Regions from separate parts of the Franzmannia qiaohouensis genome, predicted to be linked through region 1. Evidence: riboswitches for the same ligand, from Rfam matches in the RefSeq annotation. Region 1 holds a riboswitch; the other holds the start of a gene.

Region 1 (10,005 bases):
CGAACAACACCCGCTTGGGCTGCTTGTACTTGGCCAGTCGGCCGCCCAGGTGGGCGAGCACCTCGCCCTCGTCGAGGGTGGCTCCCGCCTGGCGCACCACTACCGCGGTGACGCCTTCGCCGAAGTCGGGATGGGGCAGGCCGATCACCGCCGACTCCTGCACCCCATCGAGTTCGTCGATCAGCTGCTCGACCTCCTTGGGGTAGACGTTGTAGCCGCCGGAGATCACCAGGTCCTTGTCGCGGCCGACGATATGCACATAGCCCCGCTCGTCGCGCATGGCTAGGTCGCCGGTGATGAAGAAGCCATCCTCGAGCAGCTCCTCGCGGGTCTTCTCGGGCATCCGCCAGTAGCCGATGAAGACGTTGGGTCCGCGGATCTGCAGCATGCCGATCTCGCCCTGGGGCACCTCGGCGCCGCTCTCGCGGTCGGTGATGCGCATCTCCACGCCGGGCAGCGGCATGCCCACCGTGCCGGCACGACGCTCGCCATGATAGGGGTTGGAGATATTCATGTTGGTCTCGGTCATACCGTAGCGCTCGAGGATGGCGTGGCCGGTCATGGCCTCGAAGGCCTGGTGGGTCTCGGCGGTGAGCGGCGCCGAGCCGGAGACGAACAGGCGCATGTTGGCGGTCAGCTCAGGCGTCAGGCGCGGGTCCTGTACCAGGCGGGTATAGAAGGTCGGCACGCCCATCATCACCGTGCCTCGCGGTAGCTCCTCGACGATCACATCGGCATCGAACTTCGGCAGGAACAGCATGCTCGAGCCCGCCATCAGGGTGACGTTGCAGGCCACGAACAGGCCGTGGGTATGGAAGATTGGCAGGGCGTGAATCAGCCGGTCTTGGGCAGTGAAGTGCCAGGCGTCGGCCAGGGTCGCGGCGTTGGAGCCGAGGTTGCGATGGGTGAGCATGGCGCCCTTGGAGCGCCCGGTGGTGCCCGAGGTGTAGAGGATCGCCGCCAGGTCGCGCTCGCCGAGTTCGGCGATCGCTTCGCGGGGCGTGGCCGCCGCGGCCTTGTCCATCAGGCTGCCGTCGGCGGCGCTGCCCAGCGTTTCCACGGCGGGGCAGCCGGTCTCGGCGAGTTGGCGCGCCTCGTCCAAGGCGGCGGGGCGGCAGACGAACAGTGCCGGCTCGGCGTCGTTCAGGAAGTAGCGAATCTCCTCACCGGTGTAGCCGGTATTGAGCGGCAGGTAGACCGCTCCGCTGCGCAGGCAGGCGAGGTAGAGCAGGATCGCCTCTGGACTCTTGTCGACCTGCACCGCGACCCGGTCGCCTGGCGTTACGCCCAGCTCTCCCAGGGCGCCGGCCAGGCGGGCGCTCTCTTTGAGGGCATCGGCGTAGGAGTAACCCCGCCCTTCGCGGGTGTTGATGAAGTCGGCGTCGCCGCGCGCCTGCATGCGCTCGGCAAAGGTCGCGAAGAGGTTGTGGTTCATGTGGGACTGTCTCCGGTGATCAGCTTCCGAGCGCGCTTGGCGAGATCCTTGACCTCGCTGGAGCGTGCCACACTGGCGTTAGCGCTGTAGTTTTCATGGTTGCGCTCGATGTCATCGAGCACGTAGAGGTAGTTGACCATCAATCCGACGGCCTGGCTAAGACCCTTCGAGGAGGTGTCACCCAGCCAGTTGATACGATGCAATTGGGCGCCATTGCCGAGATGGAAGCGAGCCACCGGATTGAGCGGCAGTCCACGTGGATTCTTGGCCTCCACCAGGTAGCGTGCCGCCAGCGGCTTGATCAGGGCGCCCAGCCGTTCGGCGAGTGCCGGGTCGCGGTGCCAGCCGGGGCTATCCAGCGCGTCGAGGGCTGCGCGTGTCGTCTCGGTCAGGCTGTCGCTCTGGCGCTGCTCGTCAAGCCACTGGGCAAAGCCGGGTACCGGCGACAGCGTGACGAAGTGCTTCAGCTGCGGCAGTTCCTGTTTGAGTTCCTGCACCACCTGCTTGATCAGGAAGTTGCCGAAGGAGATGCCGCGCAGGCCGGCCTGGCAGTTGCTGATGCCGAAAAACGCCGCGGCGTCGGCGGACTCCGGATCATCGACCTCCCGCTGCTCGCCTTCGAGGATGGCCTGTATCTGGGTCGGGAGTCCCTTGTGCAGGGCAACTTCGACGAAGATCAGCGGCTCGTCGCCGATCGCCGGGTGAAAGAAGGCAAAGCAGCGACGATCGCGAGCATCGAGGCGGCGACGCAGGTCGTTCCAGTCCTGGATTTCGTGTACCGCCTCGTAGCGGATGATCTTCTCCAGGATCGAGGCCGGGGTGTGCCAGTCGATGCGCTTGAGGACTAGGAAACCACGATTGAACCACGAGCCGAACAGGTGGGCGAAGTCGGCATCGATGGCACGCAACGAGGGCGCTTCCTTGAGCCGCTGCAGCAGGTCCTCGCGCATTTTTACCAGCTGGTAGGTGCCGCCGCTGGCCAGGTTGAGGCGTCGAAACAGCTCCTGGCGGCGAGGCTCGCAGGCGTTGAACAGCGCCTGCAGGCTGCTGTTGTCGCGGGCCTCTCGATAGGCCGAATAGGCGGCATCGATCTGCGCCGGCTCGGCGGCGAAGGCCTCGGCGAGCTTGTCGAAGAAGGCGCTTTTCTGGCCATCGTCGAGTCGCTGATAGATGGCCAGTGCGCGGCTCGCCTGGGTGATGCTCGAGGCCTCGCCGTCGCTCTCGAGCAGCTCGCGACACGCCTCGACCAGCACGCTGTGGTCATGGACCACGGCGCCTCCCTGGCGCCGCCACAGCAGGGCATCACGCTGGGTGATGTTGTTGAACAGCTCCTGCAGGAAAGACATGTTCATTGGCATGCTCCCGTTAGCCCATGATCAGGTTCGGCAGCCACAAGGCGATGCCGGGGAAGAAACACAGCAGCAAGATGCCCAGAACCATGCACAGTGCATAGGGCAGGCTGCCCATCAGGATGTTGCGTAGCGAGATGTCCGGAGCAATGCCCTTGATGATGAACAGGTTGAGCCCCACGGGGGGCGTGATCAGCCCGATCTCCAGGTTGATGGTCAGAATCACCGCAAACCAGTAGGGGTCGAAATCGGCGGCCAGGATGATCGGCAGCAGGATCGGCGCGGTCATCACGATCACCGCCACCGGTGGCAGGAAGAAGCCGGCGACCAGCAGGAACAGGTTGATGATGCCCATCAGCACCCAGCGGTTGACCTCCAGATCGGCGATGGCAGCGGCAACGGTCTGGGTGATGAACATCGATGACAGGGCGTAGGCGAACACCTCGGCACAGGCAATGACCAGCATGATCATCACGCTCTCGCGCAGGGAGTCGCGCATGATCAGCTTGATCGGCCCCACCTGCCACATGCGGTAGATAATCACCGCCAGTGCCACGCATAGAAAGGCACCCACGCCGGCAGCTTCCGAGGGTGTGGCGACCCCGCCATAGAGGGCGAACAGGATGCCCGCGACCACGGCCAGGAACGGCAGTACACGGATCAGCGCCTTGAGGTTGGCGTCGACGTTCTCCTTGATGGTCTGCTTCACCCGCGCGGCGGATTGCGCCATGGGGTTGTTGTACCCCCCAGCCAGGCGGCAGGCGATCATCGTCCAGATCATGAACAGGCCGGCCAGCATGAAGCCGGGTACCACGCCGGCCATGAACAGGCGCCCAATGGAGGTTTCGGTGGAAATCCCATAGATGATCATGGTCACCGAGGGCGGGATGAGGATGCCCAGGGTGCCGCCAGCGGCGATGCAGCCGGCCGCCACGCCGTCCGGATAGCCGCGCGTGCGCATCTCGGGGATGCCCATCTTGCCAATCGCTGCACAGGTGGCGGGTGAGGAGCCCGAGAGCGCCGAGAAGATGGTACAGGCGCCGATGTTGGAGACGGCCAGGCCGCCGGGGAGACGTCCCATCCACAGGTCCAGCGAGCGATAGAGGTCACGGCCGGTAGGCGACGACGCCACGGCGGCACCCATCAGGATGAACATGGGGATCGCCACGAAGCCGAATTCGGCAATCCGGTCGAAGAAGGTCTCGCCGAAGTAAGTGAGCTCGGGCATCCCCCGATCGTAGAGGAGCGCCACCAACGACACGGCCCCCAGTGCAAAGGCAATGGGGGTGCCAATCGCCATCAGCACGACCAGACCGATGGCAACGATGATACCCAGGGTGATCGGATCCATGCTCAGGCCTCTCCACGCAGGATTTCAGCAACGTACTGCAGCGTAAGCAGCGTGGCTCCAATGGCCATCGGCATGAGTGCCGGCCATAGCGGCGGGTTCCAGACCGTACCGGTGGTCCAGCTGCCTTCCCATGCCTCCCACACGTAGATCCAGGCGCCATAGGCCAGGGCGGCGCAGAAGGCCAGGCCAACCAGCGAGGCGATCAGCCGCATCGCCCAGCGTGCGGCACCGCCGAGCGCGTCGGGAAGAATGGTGATGGCGACATGGCCGCCGGTCATCAGTACATAGGGGCTGCCCAGTAACATGGCGCCAGTCACGGAAAATACCGTGAACTCGGTCTGCCAGCTGGTGCTCATGCCCAGCAGATAACGCAGGAAGACCATCTGGCAGATCACCAGCACGCCGGCGATGAATAGCGCGCAGGCCAGATAAGCCATTAGCCTGGAGAGTGTGTCCATCAAGCGGATGTAGCCACGGACGGTAGGCGATGAGTACGCAATGGAAGATGCCATGGTTCCCCCGGGAAGCGATGAAAAGCGGCCACCCCTGAGGGGCGGCCGGTCAACTGGAACGTGGGGCTGGGGTCAGTCGACGGCCAGCGCGGCGTCGATGATTGCCTGTCCGTTGGGAACGTTGTCGGCGAAGTTCTGGTAGGAGGTTTCCTGGGCGATCTCCAGCCAGGCGTTGTAGTCCTCCTCCGACATGCGAACCACTTCCACACCGTTTTCCTCGTACACCTCGACCATGCGCTGATCGAGTGCGGCTGCCTCGGCGGAAAAGAATGCCTCGGCGGCTTCACCGGCCTCCAGCAGAGCAGCCTGCTGCGCCTCGTTGAGCCCCTGCCAGACCTGCTCGGAGATCAGAACCGGTTCATACATGAACCACAGCGCGTAGTCGCCGGGCTCGGTCAAGCAGTCGACCTGCTCGTATAGTCGGAAAGAGATGAACGACATCGATGAGGTGTTGGCGGCATCCAGTACACCGGTCTGCATGGCGGTGTAAACCTCGGAGGAGGGCATCGAGGCAATCGATGCGCCTGCCGCTTCGAGCATCTGTTCGAAGGCCGGGCCGGCTGCACGAATATTCTGCCCGCTCACGGTATCCGGAGAGGTGATGCACTGTTCGCTGGAGGCAAAACCGCCCGAAAGCCACGAATCGGCCAGCACTCGGGCGCCGCCCTCGAGGATGACCTCCTTGATCATGTCCATGTACTCGGAATCGTTGAGGCGCGCCGCGTGTTCATGGTTGCGCACCAGGCCGGGCATTAGGGTGGCGGAGAATTCGGGGTGGCGGCCACTGGCGTAGTCTAGCGGCAGTAGCGTCATGTCGAGGCGCCCGCGGACCAGTGCACCCCACTGCTCGTTGGCACGGAACAACGACTGTCCGGGATGAACCTGGATCTGCAGGCCGACGTCGGCATCGGCGACATGCCTTGCCATCAACTGGACCATTTCGTCGCGGACGTCCCCCTGGCCGCCGGGGAACTGATGCGATGCGCGCAGGACGGTATCGGCGGCTGCGACGCTGCTGAAGGCGACGGCGAGCCCCAGGGCTGCCGTAGCAGCAGTCTTGAGTTGGCGTGTCATGCTGTGCTCCTGAATTTCTTGTTTTGTAGTGTTTATCAGCGAAGCTGATATATACATCAATAGCTGCTATGTATATTTGCGTCAATGCGTCGCGTTGAATGGCCAACGGCCCTTCCCAGTAGAATGGGGAAGCCTTTGAGGAGACGAATGGTGAGCAGCAAACGCTCGAATGCCCAGCGGCTGCGTGATTCGCTGGAAGACGACATCATCAATGGGCGTCTGGCGCCTGGAGAGCGTGTCGATCCCGAAGTTCTCGAGCGCCGCTTCGAGGTCTCGCGCACACCAGTCCGCGAGGCGATCCAGCAATTGGTGGCCAGCGGGCTGCTGACGGTGTCGCCCAAGCGGGGGACCTTCGTGGCCAAGATGGGGCTCGATCAGTTGATCGAGATGTTCGAAGTCATGGCTGAGCTGGAGGGCATGTGCGGGCGTCTGGCCGCGCGGCGTATCACGACCACCGAACTCGCCTCGCTCGCCGCGACCCTGGCGCGCTGCGAGGCGGCGGCAGAGGCGGGCGATACCGACGAGTACTATTACGAGAACGAGGCCTTCCACGAGTGCATCTATGCCGCCAGCCACAATGCCTTTCTGGCCGACGAGGCGCGCCGTCTCAAGCAACGCCTGAAGCCCTATCGGCGCCTGCAGCTGCAGGTTCGCCAGCGCATGAGCAACTCCCTGGGGGAGCATCGCGAGATCGTTGCGGCGATCCAGCAGGGCAATGCCCAGAGCGCCGAGCAAACGCTTCGCGAGCATGTGCTGATCCAGGGTGAGCGCTTCAGCGATTTCGTCGCCAGCATCAGAGGGTTCGGCGTCTCGTCCTGACCATGACGCCATCGAATAGCCCAGGTTATCGACGCCCAGTGCCATAAAGCGCCTATGCTGTGAGTGGCGCTGCACGTCTGTGCCGTTGGCCCAGGCGGTTATGCAGCGTTTTCACTGCACTCACGGATTCGAGGTGTTGATCATGACCAATGGAAAGACAGACAAAGTGAAGGGTACTGCCAACAAGGCCGGTGGCAAGGTCAAGGAAGCAGCGGGCAAGGCCACCGGCAGCACCGAGACCCAGGCCAAGGGCAAGGCGCAGCAGGCCAAGGGCGACCTGCAGAAGGGCAAGGGCGAGGCCAAGGAAAAGCTCAAGAAGTAGCCTGTTCCTTACCTCGCACTCGCGTTGCCATATCGCAGGGGCCATCAGGCCCCTGCGTCGTGACTGGCGCTCGTCACACCTCCTTGTAGAGCTCGGCCCCCGCCTTCCTGAATTTATCCGCCTGCTCCTCCATGCCTTTCATCACCGCTTCCTGATCGCCATCGAGGCCGTTGTCGCGAGCGTAGTCGCGCACCTCCTGGCTGATCTTCATCGAGCAGAACTTGGGCCCGCACATGGAGCAGAAGTGCGCCACCTTGGCGGAGTCCTTGGGCAGGGTCTCGTCGTGGTACTCGCGGGCGGTATCCGGGTCCAGGCCGAGATTGAACTGGTCCTCCCAGCGGAACTCGAAGCGCGCCTTGGACAGCGCGTTGTCGCGCCGCTGAGCGGCCGGGTGACCTTTCGCGAGATCTGCAGAGTGCGCGGCGATCTTGTAGGTGATGATGCCGGTCTTGACGTCGTCCTTGTTGGGCAGGCCCAGGTGCTCCTTGGGCGTCACGTAGCAGAGCATGGCGCAGCCGAACCAGCCGATCATGGCAGCACCAATGCCGGAGGTGATGTGGTCGTAGCCCGGGGCGATGTCGGTGACCAGCGGGCCGAGCGTATAGAAGGGTGCTTCGTCGCAGTACTCCAGCTGCTTGTCCATGTTCTCCTTCACGAGATGCATGGGCACGTGGCCGGGGCCCTCGATCATCACCTGGACGTCGTGCTTCCAGGCGATATGGGTTAGTTCGCCCAGGGTCTTGAGCTCGGCCATCTGGGCTTCGTCGTTGGCGTCGGCAACCGACCCCGGGCGCAGGCCGTCACCCAGGGAGAAGGCCACGTCGTACTGCTTGCAGATCTCGCAGATCTCCTCGAAGTGGGTGTAGAGGAAGCTCTCGCGGTGATGGAACAGGCACCATTTGGCCATGATCGACCCGCCGCGGGAGACAATGCCGGTGACACGCTTGGCGGTCAGCGGCACGTAGCGCAGCAAGACGCCGGCGTGGATGGTGAAGTAGTCCACCCCCTGTTCGGCTTGCTCGATCAGGGTGTCGCGGAACACCTCCCAGGTGAGGTCCTCGGCCACGCCGTTGACCTTCTCCAGGGCTTGGTAGATGGGCACCGTGCCGATCGGCACCGGGGCGTTGCGGATGATCCACTCGCGGGTTTCGTGGATGTTCTGGCCGGTGGAGAGATCCATGATGGTATCCGAGCCCCAGCGGATGCCCCAGGTCATCTTGTCGACCTCCTCCTCGATGGAGGAGGTGACCGCCGAGTTGCCCAGGTTGCCGTTGATCTTCACCAGGAAGTTGCGGCCGATGATCATCGGCTCGGACTCAGGGTGGTTGATATTGCAGGGGATGATCGCCCGCCCGGCGGCCACTTCGGCACGCACGAATTCCGGGGTGATCTCTTCCGGCAGGCGGGCGCCGAAGCCCTGGCCCGGGTGTTGGTGGCCGAGAATGCGCTCGACTTCCGCGGTACCGAGCGCCTGCCGGCGCTGGTTCTCGCGAATGGCGATGAACTCCATCTCCGGGGTGATGATCCCCTGGCGGGCATAGTGCAGCTGGGTGACGTTTCCTACCCGGCCATCTTTTGTAGGGAGTGCGCGCCGTGGCGTGCGCTTCAGGTCGAAACGCAGCTGGGCCAGCATGGGGTCGTTGGCGCGGCGCTTGCCGTAGTCGGAGGTGGGGCCGTCGAGGAATTCGGTATCGCCGCGCTCCTCGATCCAGGCGCGACGCAGCTCCGGGAGGCCACGGCGCAGATCGACGCTGATCTCGGGGTCGGTGTAGGGGCCAGACGTATCGTAGACCAGCAGCGGCGGGTTCTCTTCGTCTTCCCCGGAGGTCTTGGTCGGTGACAGCGAGATTTCGCGGAAGGGCACGCGAATGTCGGGGCGTGAGCCTTCGATATGGACCTTGCGCGAGCCGGGCAGCGGCTGGATGGCGGCCTCGTCGACCATGGCGGTATCGGCGAGGAAGTGCTGGGTCTTGCTCATGGAGTGTTCTCCCTAGGGGCTTGCGGCTGTTGTGCGTTGTCAGGGAGGACAGCTGGGAGGACAGGGGCAGCCAGGCGGAATGCCCTGGCTGCGTGTCGCTTGATCCCTACGCTGGTCCTAGCCAGTTCAGGTTCAACGGGATCCATGCTTCGGCGCGCTGCGCTGCATGATCTCAGCCGTTTTCAACGGCACCCCGTCAAGCGTGATGGTCGGCGATACCGGAGTATCGCGGTGAAACGTGCCGCCTTGACCAAGGGCGACGCGTGATTACTGCTCGAAGGCTGGCACGAGGCGAGCCGAGCGCCGGGGACAAGGCGGAGCGAGGGTTTTTTGCCATAGATGGCAAAAGTAGCGCACATGGAAGGGTTTACAGCGCCCTCGCGAAGGCTTTTCCCCGGCAGAGCTCGGCGATAGCGTGGCCACTGGATTAGTCCGCGCCATCTAAGCCCATCTGCCAGAAGTCGATCTCAAGCCGCGTGGCGTCGCGGAAGATCCGCGTCAGCGCGTCGAAGCGGGCCGGCGTGACGTCGGCCAGGCGCGCATCGAGCCACGCCAGTTCGGCGCGCATGGCGGCCTGGAACTCCTCTCCCTCGTACATGGCGATCCAGGCGTCATAGGGGTTGGCGTCGCCGCGCAGGGTATCCGGCTGAGCATTCAGCCAGTTGGCGATCTCGCCATAGCCCACCAGGCAGGGCGCCAGGGCTACATGCAGGTCGAGCAGGTCGCCGCGATTGCCGGTGTCCAGCACGTAGCGGGTATAGGCGAGGGTGGCACGGGCTTCCGGCAGTTCGGCCAGCTGCTGCTCGCTGATGCCCCACTCCCGGCAGTAGCCGACGTGCAGCTCGAGTTCGACGTCGACGATGGCCTTCAAGCCTTCATGGGCCTGGCGCAGGTCGGCCAGCGTCGGGCTCTTGTAGGCGGCCAGGGCATAGGCACGAGCGAAATGGATCAGGAACAGGTAGTCCTGCTTGAGATAGTGACGAAAGGCGTCATCGGCGAGGCGGCCCTGGCCCAGCTGGCGAACGAAGTCGTGCTCGATATAGGCGCGCCAGTCGTCCTGGCAGGCTGCAGTGAGGTCGGTAAAACGGTAGCCCATCTTGCCTCCGGAAGCGGTATGGCAATCCGGTGCACGGGCGAAGGGGGAGGGGCCGCACGAAGGGCGTAA
Region 2 (10,005 bases), on a different contig from region 1:
CTCTTGCGCTTGTCACGCTCATCACGCCGTCCCTGGCCGCCGCCCAGACCCTGGTGTTCACCGCCATCCCCGACGAGGATGAGACACGCCTGCAGCAGCGCTTCCAGGCCGTCGCCGACTACTTCGCCGAGACGCTGGAGGTGGAGGTCCGCTTCATTCCGGTCACCTCCTACGCCGCCTCGGTCACCGCCTTTCGCAACAACCAGGTGCAGCTGGCCTGGTTCGGCGGCTTCACCGGCGTGCAGGCACGCCAGCTGGTGCCGGGCTCCCGCGCCATCGCCCAGGGCGTGGAGGACCCCGAGTACAAGAGCTACGTCATTGCCAATCACTCCACCGGCCTTTCACCCGATGACGGCGACACCGCCCCCGAGGGGCTGCGTGACCTGACCTTCAGCTTCGGCTCCCAGAGCTCGACCTCCGGGCGGCTGATGCCGGAGTACTTCCTGCGCGAGCACCTCGGCGCCTCGCCCGACGAGCTGTTTACCCGGGTCGGCTTCAGCGGCAACCACAGCCGCACCATCTCGGTGGTGCAGTCCGGCGCCTACCAGGCCGGCGTGGTCAGCTACAAGGCGTGGGAGAACGAGCTCGAAGCGGGCAACATCGACCTCGACCGGGTTCAGGTGATCTGGGAGACGCCGCCCTACCCCGACTACCAGTGGACGGTGCGTGGCGACGTCGATGAGCGCTTCGGCGAGGGCTTCACCGAGCGCCTCCAGCAGGCGCTGCTCGACATGGATGACCCCGACCTGCTGGCCAGCTTTCCCCGCGCAGGCTTCATCCCCGCCGTGAACGACGACTACCAGGAAATCCTCGAGGTCGCGCAGTCCCTGGGGCTGCTCGACTGATGAGCGTGCTGGCGCTGCAGGATGCCGTCGCCACCTATGGCGAGTTGCGCGTGCTCGGCCCGCTGAGCCTGACGCTGGCCCCCGGCGAACGCGTGGCGCTGGTGGGTCGCAGCGGTGCCGGCAAGTCGACGCTGCTGTCGGTGATGTATGACCGTTGGCGCGACCAGGGGGCCGCCCTGATGCCCCAGGACCTGGGGCTGGTGACGACACTCTCGGTATTCCACAACGTCTACATGGGCCGGCTCGACCGCCACCCCTGGTGGCGCAACCTGCTGACCCTGGTGCGCCCGCGGCCAGCCGACGTGACCGAGATCGACACCCTGCTCGGCCGGCTCGGCCTGGACGACAAGCGCTGGACACCCTGCGGCGAACTCTCCGGCGGGCAGAGGCAGCGCGTTGCCGCGGCTCGGGTGATCCATCAGGGCGGCGGCATGCTGCTCGCCGATGAGCCCGTCTCGGCACTCGACGGCCCCCTCTCCGAGGTGACCCTGACCGCGCTGACCGACGCCTACCCCACGGCGGTGCTGGCCATGCACGACGTGGACCTGGCGCTGCGCTACTGCACCCGGGTGATCGGCATCCAGGATGGCGCCATCGCCATCGACCAGCCCAGCCAGCGCCTCTCCGCCACCGACCTGCTGCCGCTCTACTGATGCCGTTGACCGCCACGCGTCGCGTTACCCTGGGGCTTGTCCTGCTGGCGGCGGTGTGCCTGCTGTTCGGCGACTTCGAGATCAGCACCCACGACCCCTGGCACGCGCTGGGCCGCCTGTTCATGGGGCTGATCCAGCCCGACCTCTCCCGCGTCGACTTCCTCGGCGAGGCCCTGCTGCGAACCGTGGCCTTCGCCTTCGTCGGCGTGGGGCTCGGCTCGGCGGCGGGCATGCTGCTGGCCCTGCTCTTCCGGCATGTCTGGGTGCGCACCTTCTGCGCCTTCATCCGCGCCATCCACGAACTGTTCTGGGCGCTGATCTTCCTGCAGAGCTTCGGCCTGCACCCGATCACCGGGGTGCTGGCCATCGCCATTCCCTACGCCGGCACCTTCGCCAAGGTCTATGCCGAGATCCTCGACGAGTGCGACCCGCAGCCGGAACGCAGCCTGCCACAGCGCGCCGGGCGGCTATCGGCGCTGGTCTATACCCGCATCAGCCAGGCCTGGCCGCACCTGGTCAGCTATACCGCCTACCGCCTCGAGTGCGGCCTGCGCTCCAGCGCGGTGATCGGCTTCGTCGGCATGCCGACCCTGGGGTTTCACCTGGCAGGCCCCTTCGCCCAGGGCCACTACGGCACCGTGGGCGCACTGCTGCTGCTCTTCTACGCCCTGATCGCCAGCCTGCGGCTATGGGCGCGGCCACGGCTGCTGCCCTTCTACCTGGTGGCCTCCCCCTTCCTGCTGGGTACCGGGCTGCCGATCATGTGGAGCAATGTCTCGCGCTTCTTCACCGAGGACATCGTGCCCGCCCCGCTGCGCAACGGCGAGGGCCTGGAGGGCCTCTGGCCCTGGTTCGGCGACCTCCTGCTCGGCCAGGCCCTGCCCGGCATATGGCACACCCTGCTGCTGACCCAGATCGCCCTGGTGCTCACCGGGGTGCTGGCGATGACGCTGTTCCCGCTGATCTCCCATCATTTCACGGGGCGCCACCTCACCGGCCGGGTGCGCGGCGCCCTGGGACATGGCGTACTGGTGGTGATGCGCTCCACCCCCGAGTACCTGCTGGCCTTCATCCTGCTGCAGCTGTGGGGGCCCTCGATGCTGCCGGCGGTGGTCGCCCTGGCGCTGCACAACGGCGGCATCATCGGCCACCTGGTCGGGCGCCGCAGCAACGAGATCCAGCTGCGCCAGGACGCACCGGGCGGCATCAACCGCTACGCCTACGAGGTGGCGCCGCGGGTCTACGGCCCCTTCCTGGCGCTGCTCTTCTACCGCTGGGAGATCATCATGCGCGAGACGGCGATCCTGGGGATTCTCGGCATCGCCACCCTGGGCTTCTACGTCGACAGCGCCATCCAGGAGCTGCGCTTCGACCGCGCCATGCTGCTGATCGTGATCACCGCGCTGCTCAACATCGCGGTGGACATCCTCGCCCGCCGACTGCGCGCCCACTTGCGTCTGAGCCACACCGCTCGCAGCGAGCCGTAATGGGCCTGCCGCCCCGAAGGACAAGCGCCCCCGCCGGAAGACCGGCGGGGGCGCTGTCGGATGATACCTTCCAGCAGGCGCGCGTTCACTCCGCCAGGTCGGTCACCGCACCGCGCGAGGCCGAGCTCACCGTTTTGGCATACTTGGCCAGCACGCCGCGGGTGTAGCGCGGGGCCGGCTGCTGCCAGGCACTGCGGCGCCGCGCCAGCTCCTCATCGGCGAGGTCGATCTCGATGGTATCGGCCTCGGCGTCGATGGTGATGGTGTCGCCGTCCTCGACCAGTGCCAGCGGACCGCCCTCAAAGGCCTCCGGCGAGACATGGCCGACCACGAAGCCGTGACTGCCGCCGGAGAAGCGACCGTCGGTGATCAGTGCCACCTGGCTGCCCAGGCCGCGGCCCATGATCGCCGAGGTAGGGGTAAGCATCTCGCGCATGCCGGGGCCGCCGCGGGGGCCCTCGTAGCGGATCACCACCACGTCACCGGCCACCACGGTGCCGTCGTTGATGCGCGCCTGGGCCTCCTCCTCTGAGCCGAACACCCGAGCACTGCCCGAGAAGCGCGTGCCCTCCTTGCCGGTGATCTTGGCCACCGCGCCCTGGGGCGCCAGGTTGCCGTAGAGAATCCGCAGGTGGCTCTCGGGCTTCTGCGGCGCGTCCAGCGGCGCGATGATCCGCTGATCGGCGGGATAAGGCGCCACCTCGGCGAGGTTCTCGGCCAGCGTCTTGCCGGTCACCGTCAGGCAGTCGCCGTGCAGCAGGCCGGCATCGAGCAGCATCTTCATCAGCGGCTGGATACCGCCGATCGCCACCAGCTCGCTCATCATGTAGTGGCCGCTGGGGCGCAGGTCGGCCAGCACCGGCACGCGGCGGCCCAGTTCGGTGAAGTCCTCCAGCGACAGCTCGACGCCGATGGTGCTGGCCATGGCGATCAGGTGCAGTACCGCATTGGTGGAGCCGCCCAGCGCGATTACCACCGTGATGGCGTTCTCGAAGGCCTCGCGGGTCATGATGTCGGAGGGCTTGATGTCGCGGGCCAGTAGCTCCAGCACCGCGGCACCCGCGGCCTCACAGTCGGCGCGCTTGGCCTCGGAGACGGCGTTTTGCGCCGAACTGCCCGGCAGGCTCATGCCCAGCGCCTCGATGGCCGAGGCCATGGTGTTGGCGGTGTACATGCCGCCGCAGGAGCCCGGCCCGGGGATCGCCGTCTCCTCGATCTGCTTGAGCTCGATGAGGTCCAGATCGCCCCGCGAGTGGGCGCCCATGGCCTCGAATACCGAGACGATGTCGGTGTGGCCCTCGCCGGGCATGATGGTACCGCCGTAGACGAACACGCTGGGCCGGTCGAGCCGCGCCAGCCCCATCATGCAGCCCGGCATGTTCTTGTCGCAGCCGCCGATGGCCACCAGGCCGTCGAAGCCTTCGCAGCCGGCCACGGTCTCGATGGAGTCGGCGATCACCTCCCGCGACACCAGCGAGTACTTCATGCCCTCGGTGCCGTTGGCGATGCCGTCGGAGATGGTGATGGTATTGAAGATCACCCCCTTGCCGCCGGCCGCATCGGCACCGTCGCTGGCGCGCCAGGCCAGTTCGTCGATATGGCTGTTGCACGGTGTGAGGTTGCTCCAGGTCGAGGCGATGCCCACCTGGGGCTTGGTGAAGTCGCTGTCGGTGAAGCCCACCGCGCGTAGCATGGCGCGGCTGGCCGCCTTGCCTGGGCCGTCCACCACCGAGGCGGAGTGGCGGCGGCGGGAATCCTTCGGCGTATCGCTCATGGGGCGCTCCTGACGGGTTCGATGCATCCTTTAGAGCATAGAGAGTGCCCCCCATGAGCGCATCTGGCAACCGGCCAGGCCGACGTCACTCGAATCGCGCCCAGACCGCATCGTGGAACGCGCGCTCCTTGGCCACCGTGTCGCGGAAGCACTCGGCCATGGCGGCGAAAGCGGCCGCGTCGAGCTGCGCCGCTTGTTCATCGAGGCGCTGGCGCAGCCAAGCAACGAATTCCTGAAAGGCCGGATTGTCGTGCAGATCGATCCACTCCCCCATCAAGGGGTGCAGCCCGTCGACGCGAGTCACCCGCAGCGCCCACTCGAGATAGACCCACTCGGTCACCACCAGCGCCGCCAGCAGCTCGGCGTAGCCGCCGCTCTGGCCCGTATCGCGCAGCAGCCGCTGGAAGGCCTGGGTCTCGGGCAGGTAGTCGGGGGCCTGGCCGGCCACACCGAAGGTCTCGAAGGTGCGCTGGAAGGTGCTGTTCTCGTCACTGGTCAGCATGCCCATGAACTGGCCCAGCACTACCCGGTCCGCCATGCTCGGAGCATGGCCGATGGCGTGGCCGATCAGGGCGGTAAAGGGGTCGACGAAGCCGTAGTCCTGCACCATGTAAGCGGCGAAGTCGTCTCCCGCCAGCCGCCCCTCGGCCAGGGCATCGAACAGCGGGTGGTTCACCGTGGCCGACCAGTCGGGCTCGCTGATCTCGCGCAGCCAGTCGCTGATGCGCGGGGCGCTGCGCGAGGCGGCCCAGTCGCGGTACTGCTCGAGCGTGCTCATGATGCACTCCTTGTCATGGAGGATGAGTGAGAGGGGCGCCGCCAGGCGATCAGCAGGCTAACCAGGGTCGACGCCAGCAGTGCGCCGAGGAACGGCGCCAGGGTGGGAATGCTGTCGGGGAAGCTCGCCGCCAGCAGGCCGGCGGCCAGGCTGCCGGAGGTGATCCAGCCCGGCACCACGGCACCGAGCATGCCGGCGACGCCGCCGGCCACCGCGGCCAGCGGGCTCATGCGCCGCCATAGCCCCAGCAGTACCGGCACCACGATGGCGGCGCACAGCAGGTCGGCGATCAGGAACAGGCGTAGCACCGAGTAGCCCTGCAGCGCCACCGCTACCACCGGCACCATCAGCGCCACCGTGGCCAGTCTTGCCCCACCGATCGACAGCCCCGGCTTGCCGGCATCCGCCACCACCAGCGAGGCGATGCCGTTCTGCAGGGTATCGACGCTGGAGGCCACCAGGGTCACCGCCAGCACCAGCGCCGGCAGCGCCAACCAGGCCGGCGCCTCGGCCAGCAGGGCGAAGAACGGGATCGGCGGCTCCCCCAGGGCGATGCCGCTCATCGCCGCCAGCATGCCCAGGCCGCCGATCAGCATCACCACCACCACGCAGATGCCGGCGCCCAGCCAGGCGCCCTGCCCCAGGGCACGGTCGTCGCGGGCCGACCACACCCGCTGCCAGTAGCCCTGATGGAAGAGGTTGGCGGCGGTAACTGCGATTACCAGGGTCAGTGCCACCGACAGCGAATTGCCCAGCGGCGCCGACGGCAGGGCCACACCGGCCGGCATCTCCGGCAGGCGCCACAGCGCCACGCCGCCCACCAGCAGCAATAGCACCAGCAGCAGCCAGGCCTGCCAGCGATCGGTGGCGAGGCTGGCGCGTAGCCCGCCAAGCGCGGTATAGAGCAAGGTAACCAGGGCTACGCCGATCACCACCAGCGCCGGCGGCACGTCCGAGAGCAGCGCGGCAATCGCACCGATGGCGGTGAGCTCGGCGGCCAGGAAACAGGCCATGTAGGCCACCGAGACCAGCGACACCCAGCGCCGCACACCGACCCCGTAGCACGCCTCGGCGAACTCGCCGATGCTGCGCCCGCGCGGCAGGCGGCGGCGAATCGCCGGGCCATACAGCCCCAGCACGATGAACGGCAGCGACGAGCCGATGGCGTAGCCGGCCAGCGCCAGCGGGCCGACGAAGGCGCCGATTTCCGGCGGTGCGAAGAGAATCCAGGCGCCCATGCTCGAGGCCAGGAACGATAGCCCCAGGGTCTGGGCGCCCTGGGAGTTGCGCGCGGTCACGTAGTCGTCGAGGGGGCCGTCGGCGCGACGCGCACGCAGGCCAAGGTAGGCAAAGCACAACAGCGCCGCGCCGAGCACGGCAGACGTCAGATAGGGCATGTCGCACTTCCTCCGCCGGTATTAACCGGATCAGGTTCCAGGGTCGGCGCATGGCCCTCTCAGCCCCCGCGATGGCGGCGGGACTCCCCTGGCGACAGTGAATCATTGGGTTGTGTGCCCGGCGCTAGGCCGGGACGCTCATCATCGGCCGCGCCCCCTTGGAAGTCAAAGTGCCGCCAGCCGATTCAAGTCGACGCCTCCAGCGGCCGATACTAATGTGATGGACTACCGATGCTGCCGCACCCGCTTGTGCGCCGCCGACAACAAGACCCACGCCACCGAGATCGCACCATGCCCTACACCGAAGCTAAGGAACACATCCCAGGTCGCTTGCATGCGCTTTTCGCCGAGCCCTACAGCGCCTTCGACAATCAAGCCATGGAGCGGCAACTGCATCTGGTCGTGGCGCTCAAGGTGTTGCTCGAGGCACCGCTGCGCCAGGAGCGGTTGATGCTGCGGGTAATTCACGGCTGGGAGAACGGCAGTGCCGAGCCGGCGGCACTCGCGCACAGCGAGCATCGCGTGGGGAGCATGGCAGACGTAGCGGCAGTGGCCGACCGCTACCGCCAGGCAACCGAGCAGGGTGACGAATTTCCCGGTTCGGCCGGATCACTGCTGGCCGCGCCGCTGGCAGAGGCGATCGCCGCCGCCGAACGCCAGGGGCAAAGCATCGACGACGAGACGCGCAACAACCCCGTTCACTGGCCGGCGTTCCCTCACGGCCTATCGCTGTACACCTTCTTCAAGGTCTACCATCGGCTGACCTACGGTGAGGACGACCCCTATCGCGTCAGCCGCTGTAATACGCCACAGGGCATGCGCGAGATCCACGAATTCCATCTCGAAGAGGGCGAATTCGTGGTCGCTACCCCACCGCTCGACGCCGAGGAGGGCGACACCCTGGTGATCCTCCATGAGAGCCAGCTGGCACCGGTGCTGGCGCTGATGGAGGAGTGCCTGGTCGCGGCACGCAGGTGGGGGCTGGTGGGCTAGGTGCCGCAGAAGGTGCGAAAGACCCGCGCGGAAGGCGGCGCCGGCTGGGCATAGTCGGCGTCCGCGACGCGCTCCTCGAAGGGCCTTGCCAGCACCTGCATCAGTCGCTCGAAGGGAGCGAAGTCGTCCTCGTCGATGGCCGCGGCCAGCGCCTCCTCGACGCGATGGTTGCGCGGGATATAGGCCGGATTGGCCAGCCGCATGCGCCGCGCGATCTCGCTCCCCTCGACATCTTCCTGCGCCAGGCGTCGACGCCACTCGGCAAGCCAGGCCTGAATCGGCTCGGCGCGTTCGAACAGCGCCACCAGCTCCTGCTCCTCCCCCTCGGCGGCGTCGCATAGCCGCCGAAACGCCAGGGTAAAGTCGGCACGCCCCGCCTGCAGCGCCTCGAGCAGCGCATCGACCAGTTCGCGATCGGCCTGATCGCTGCTTGCCAGCGCTTCGCCAAGCCCCAGCTTGGCACGCATGACCGCGAGCCATTCGGCCTCGTAGCGCCCCGGGTAAGCCTCGAGTATCTCGCTGGCGCGGGCGATGGCCCGCTGCTGGTCGTCATCTATCAGCGGCAGCAGGGTCTCTGCAAAACGCGCCAGGTTCCACTGCACGATCCGCGGCTGATTGGCGTAGGCGTAACGGCCGCCCTCATCGATGGAGCTGAATAGCGTGGCCGGGTCATAGCGCTCCATGAAGGCGCAGGGGCCGTAGTCGATGGTTTCGCCGGAGATGGATGTGTTATCGGTGTTCATCACCCCGTGAATGAAGCCAAGTCCCATCCACCTGGCCACCAGCGCCGCCTGGCGCGCCTGCACCGCCTCGAACAGCGCCAGATAGCGCGCCCCCGGCGGCTCGATGTCGGCAAGCTCGGGATAGTGACGCTCGATGGCGTGATCGGCGAGCTGCAGGACCGCCTCGCTGTCGCCGCGAGCAGCGAAATACTGGAAGGTGCCGATGCGCAGGTGGCTCGATGCCACACGGGTCAGCACAGCGCCGGGCTCCGGTACGCCACGGACGACCCGCTCACCGGTGGTCACCGCCGCCAGCGCCCGGGCAGTGGGCACGCCCAGCACCTGCATGGCCTCACTGATCAGGTACTCGCGCAGCACCGGTCCCAGCGGCGCGCGACCGTCGCCGCCGCGCGAGAACGGCGTACAGCCGGCCCCCTTGAGCTGGATATCGCGCAGCCGCCCGTCGCGGTCGGTGACCTCGCCGAGCAGCACCGCCCGGCCATCGCCAAGGCGCGGATTGAAGTGGCCGAACTGGTGCCCGGCATAGGCCTGGGCCAGCGGTGCCGCCCCATCCGGCACGCGATTACCGGAGAACCACTCGGCTGCCGCTGTCTCGTCGTAGGCGTCAAGATCCAGGCCCAGCGCCTCGGCCAGCGGCCGGTTGAAGGCCACCAGTCGCGGCGCCTTGACCGGCACCGGGTCGAAGCGGGCATAGAAGCGCTCGGGAAAGTTCGCGTAGCGCAGGGTGAACTCGGGAAACATGGCGACTCCGGTCGATCACGTGAGGCATTGACGCCCAAAGCCTGAGTGTAACGCTCAGGATTGTGACTTTCGAGCCATTGTCCCGCAGCCACCCCCTCGCCGGCCATCTCAGCCCGCCTCGCTGGGCGATAGCTCCTCGCGGATCAGCTCGGCCAGGCGCCGGGCGGGCTCGGTTGGGCGGCGGGCGGCGCGATGCAGTGCCAGCTCGATGGTGGGTAGCGGCGGCAAGCCACTCGCCTCGTCCAGGGCACGCAGCTGGGGGCCGAGCATGCTGCGGGTCACCACCACGATTGCCAGCCCCGCCTGCACCACCGGCCCCAGCCCGGCCATCGACTGGCTGGTGTAGGCCACCCGCCAGTCGCGCCCCGCCTCGGCCAGCGCCTGCTCGGCCACCTCGCGGAAAAGGTCGGCCCCCGGCGAGTAGAGGGCCAGCGGCAGCGGGTCGGAGAGCGGCGGCTGGCGCTCCAGCCCCACCGCCCAGGCCAGCGGCTCGCGGCGGATCACTTCGCCGCCAGGCGAGCGGCGCTGGCGAGTCACCAGCGCCAGGTCCAGCTCACCGTCGCGAACCCGTTCAACCAGGTCGACGCTGGTGCC

Evidence for each region. Region 1 has a riboswitch for thiamine pyrophosphate ahead of thiC (phosphomethylpyrimidine synthase ThiC). Riboswitches for the same ligand answer to the same signal wherever they lie in the genome.
Region 2: another riboswitch for thiamine pyrophosphate. It lies ahead of QC821_RS14945 (SLC5/6 family protein); the one in region 1 lies ahead of thiC (phosphomethylpyrimidine synthase ThiC).

What each region holds. Positions count from the first base shown of each region.
Region 1 is NZ_JARWAM010000013.1:50,090-60,094, reverse strand. It holds gene QC821_RS16800 (malonate--CoA ligase) at 1-1,435, opposite strand, end outside; gene QC821_RS16795 (malonyl-CoA decarboxylase) at 1,432-2,787, opposite strand; gene QC821_RS16790 (TRAP transporter large permease) at 2,801-4,135, opposite strand; gene QC821_RS16785 (TRAP transporter small permease subunit) at 4,138-4,647, opposite strand; gene dctP (TRAP transporter substrate-binding protein DctP) at 4,720-5,721, opposite strand; gene QC821_RS16775 (GntR family transcriptional regulator) at 5,869-6,540, shown strand; gene QC821_RS16770 (CsbD family protein) at 6,683-6,862, shown strand; gene thiC (phosphomethylpyrimidine synthase ThiC) at 6,936-8,840, opposite strand; TPP riboswitch at 8,927-9,046, opposite strand; gene tenA (thiaminase II) at 9,268-9,936, opposite strand.
Region 2 is NZ_JARWAM010000010.1:132,157-142,161, forward strand. It holds gene QC821_RS14920 (putative selenate ABC transporter substrate-binding protein) at 1-845, shown strand, start outside; gene QC821_RS14925 (ATP-binding cassette domain-containing protein) at 845-1,498, shown strand; gene QC821_RS14930 (PhnE/PtxC family ABC transporter permease) at 1,498-2,985, shown strand; gene ilvD (dihydroxy-acid dehydratase) at 3,071-4,759, opposite strand; gene QC821_RS14940 (TenA family protein) at 4,845-5,537, opposite strand; gene QC821_RS14945 (SLC5/6 family protein) at 5,534-6,934, opposite strand; TPP riboswitch at 6,924-7,034, opposite strand; gene QC821_RS14950 (hypothetical protein) at 7,226-7,927, shown strand; gene QC821_RS14955 (protein adenylyltransferase SelO) at 7,924-9,411, opposite strand; gene QC821_RS14960 (LysR substrate-binding domain-containing protein) at 9,520-10,005, opposite strand, start outside.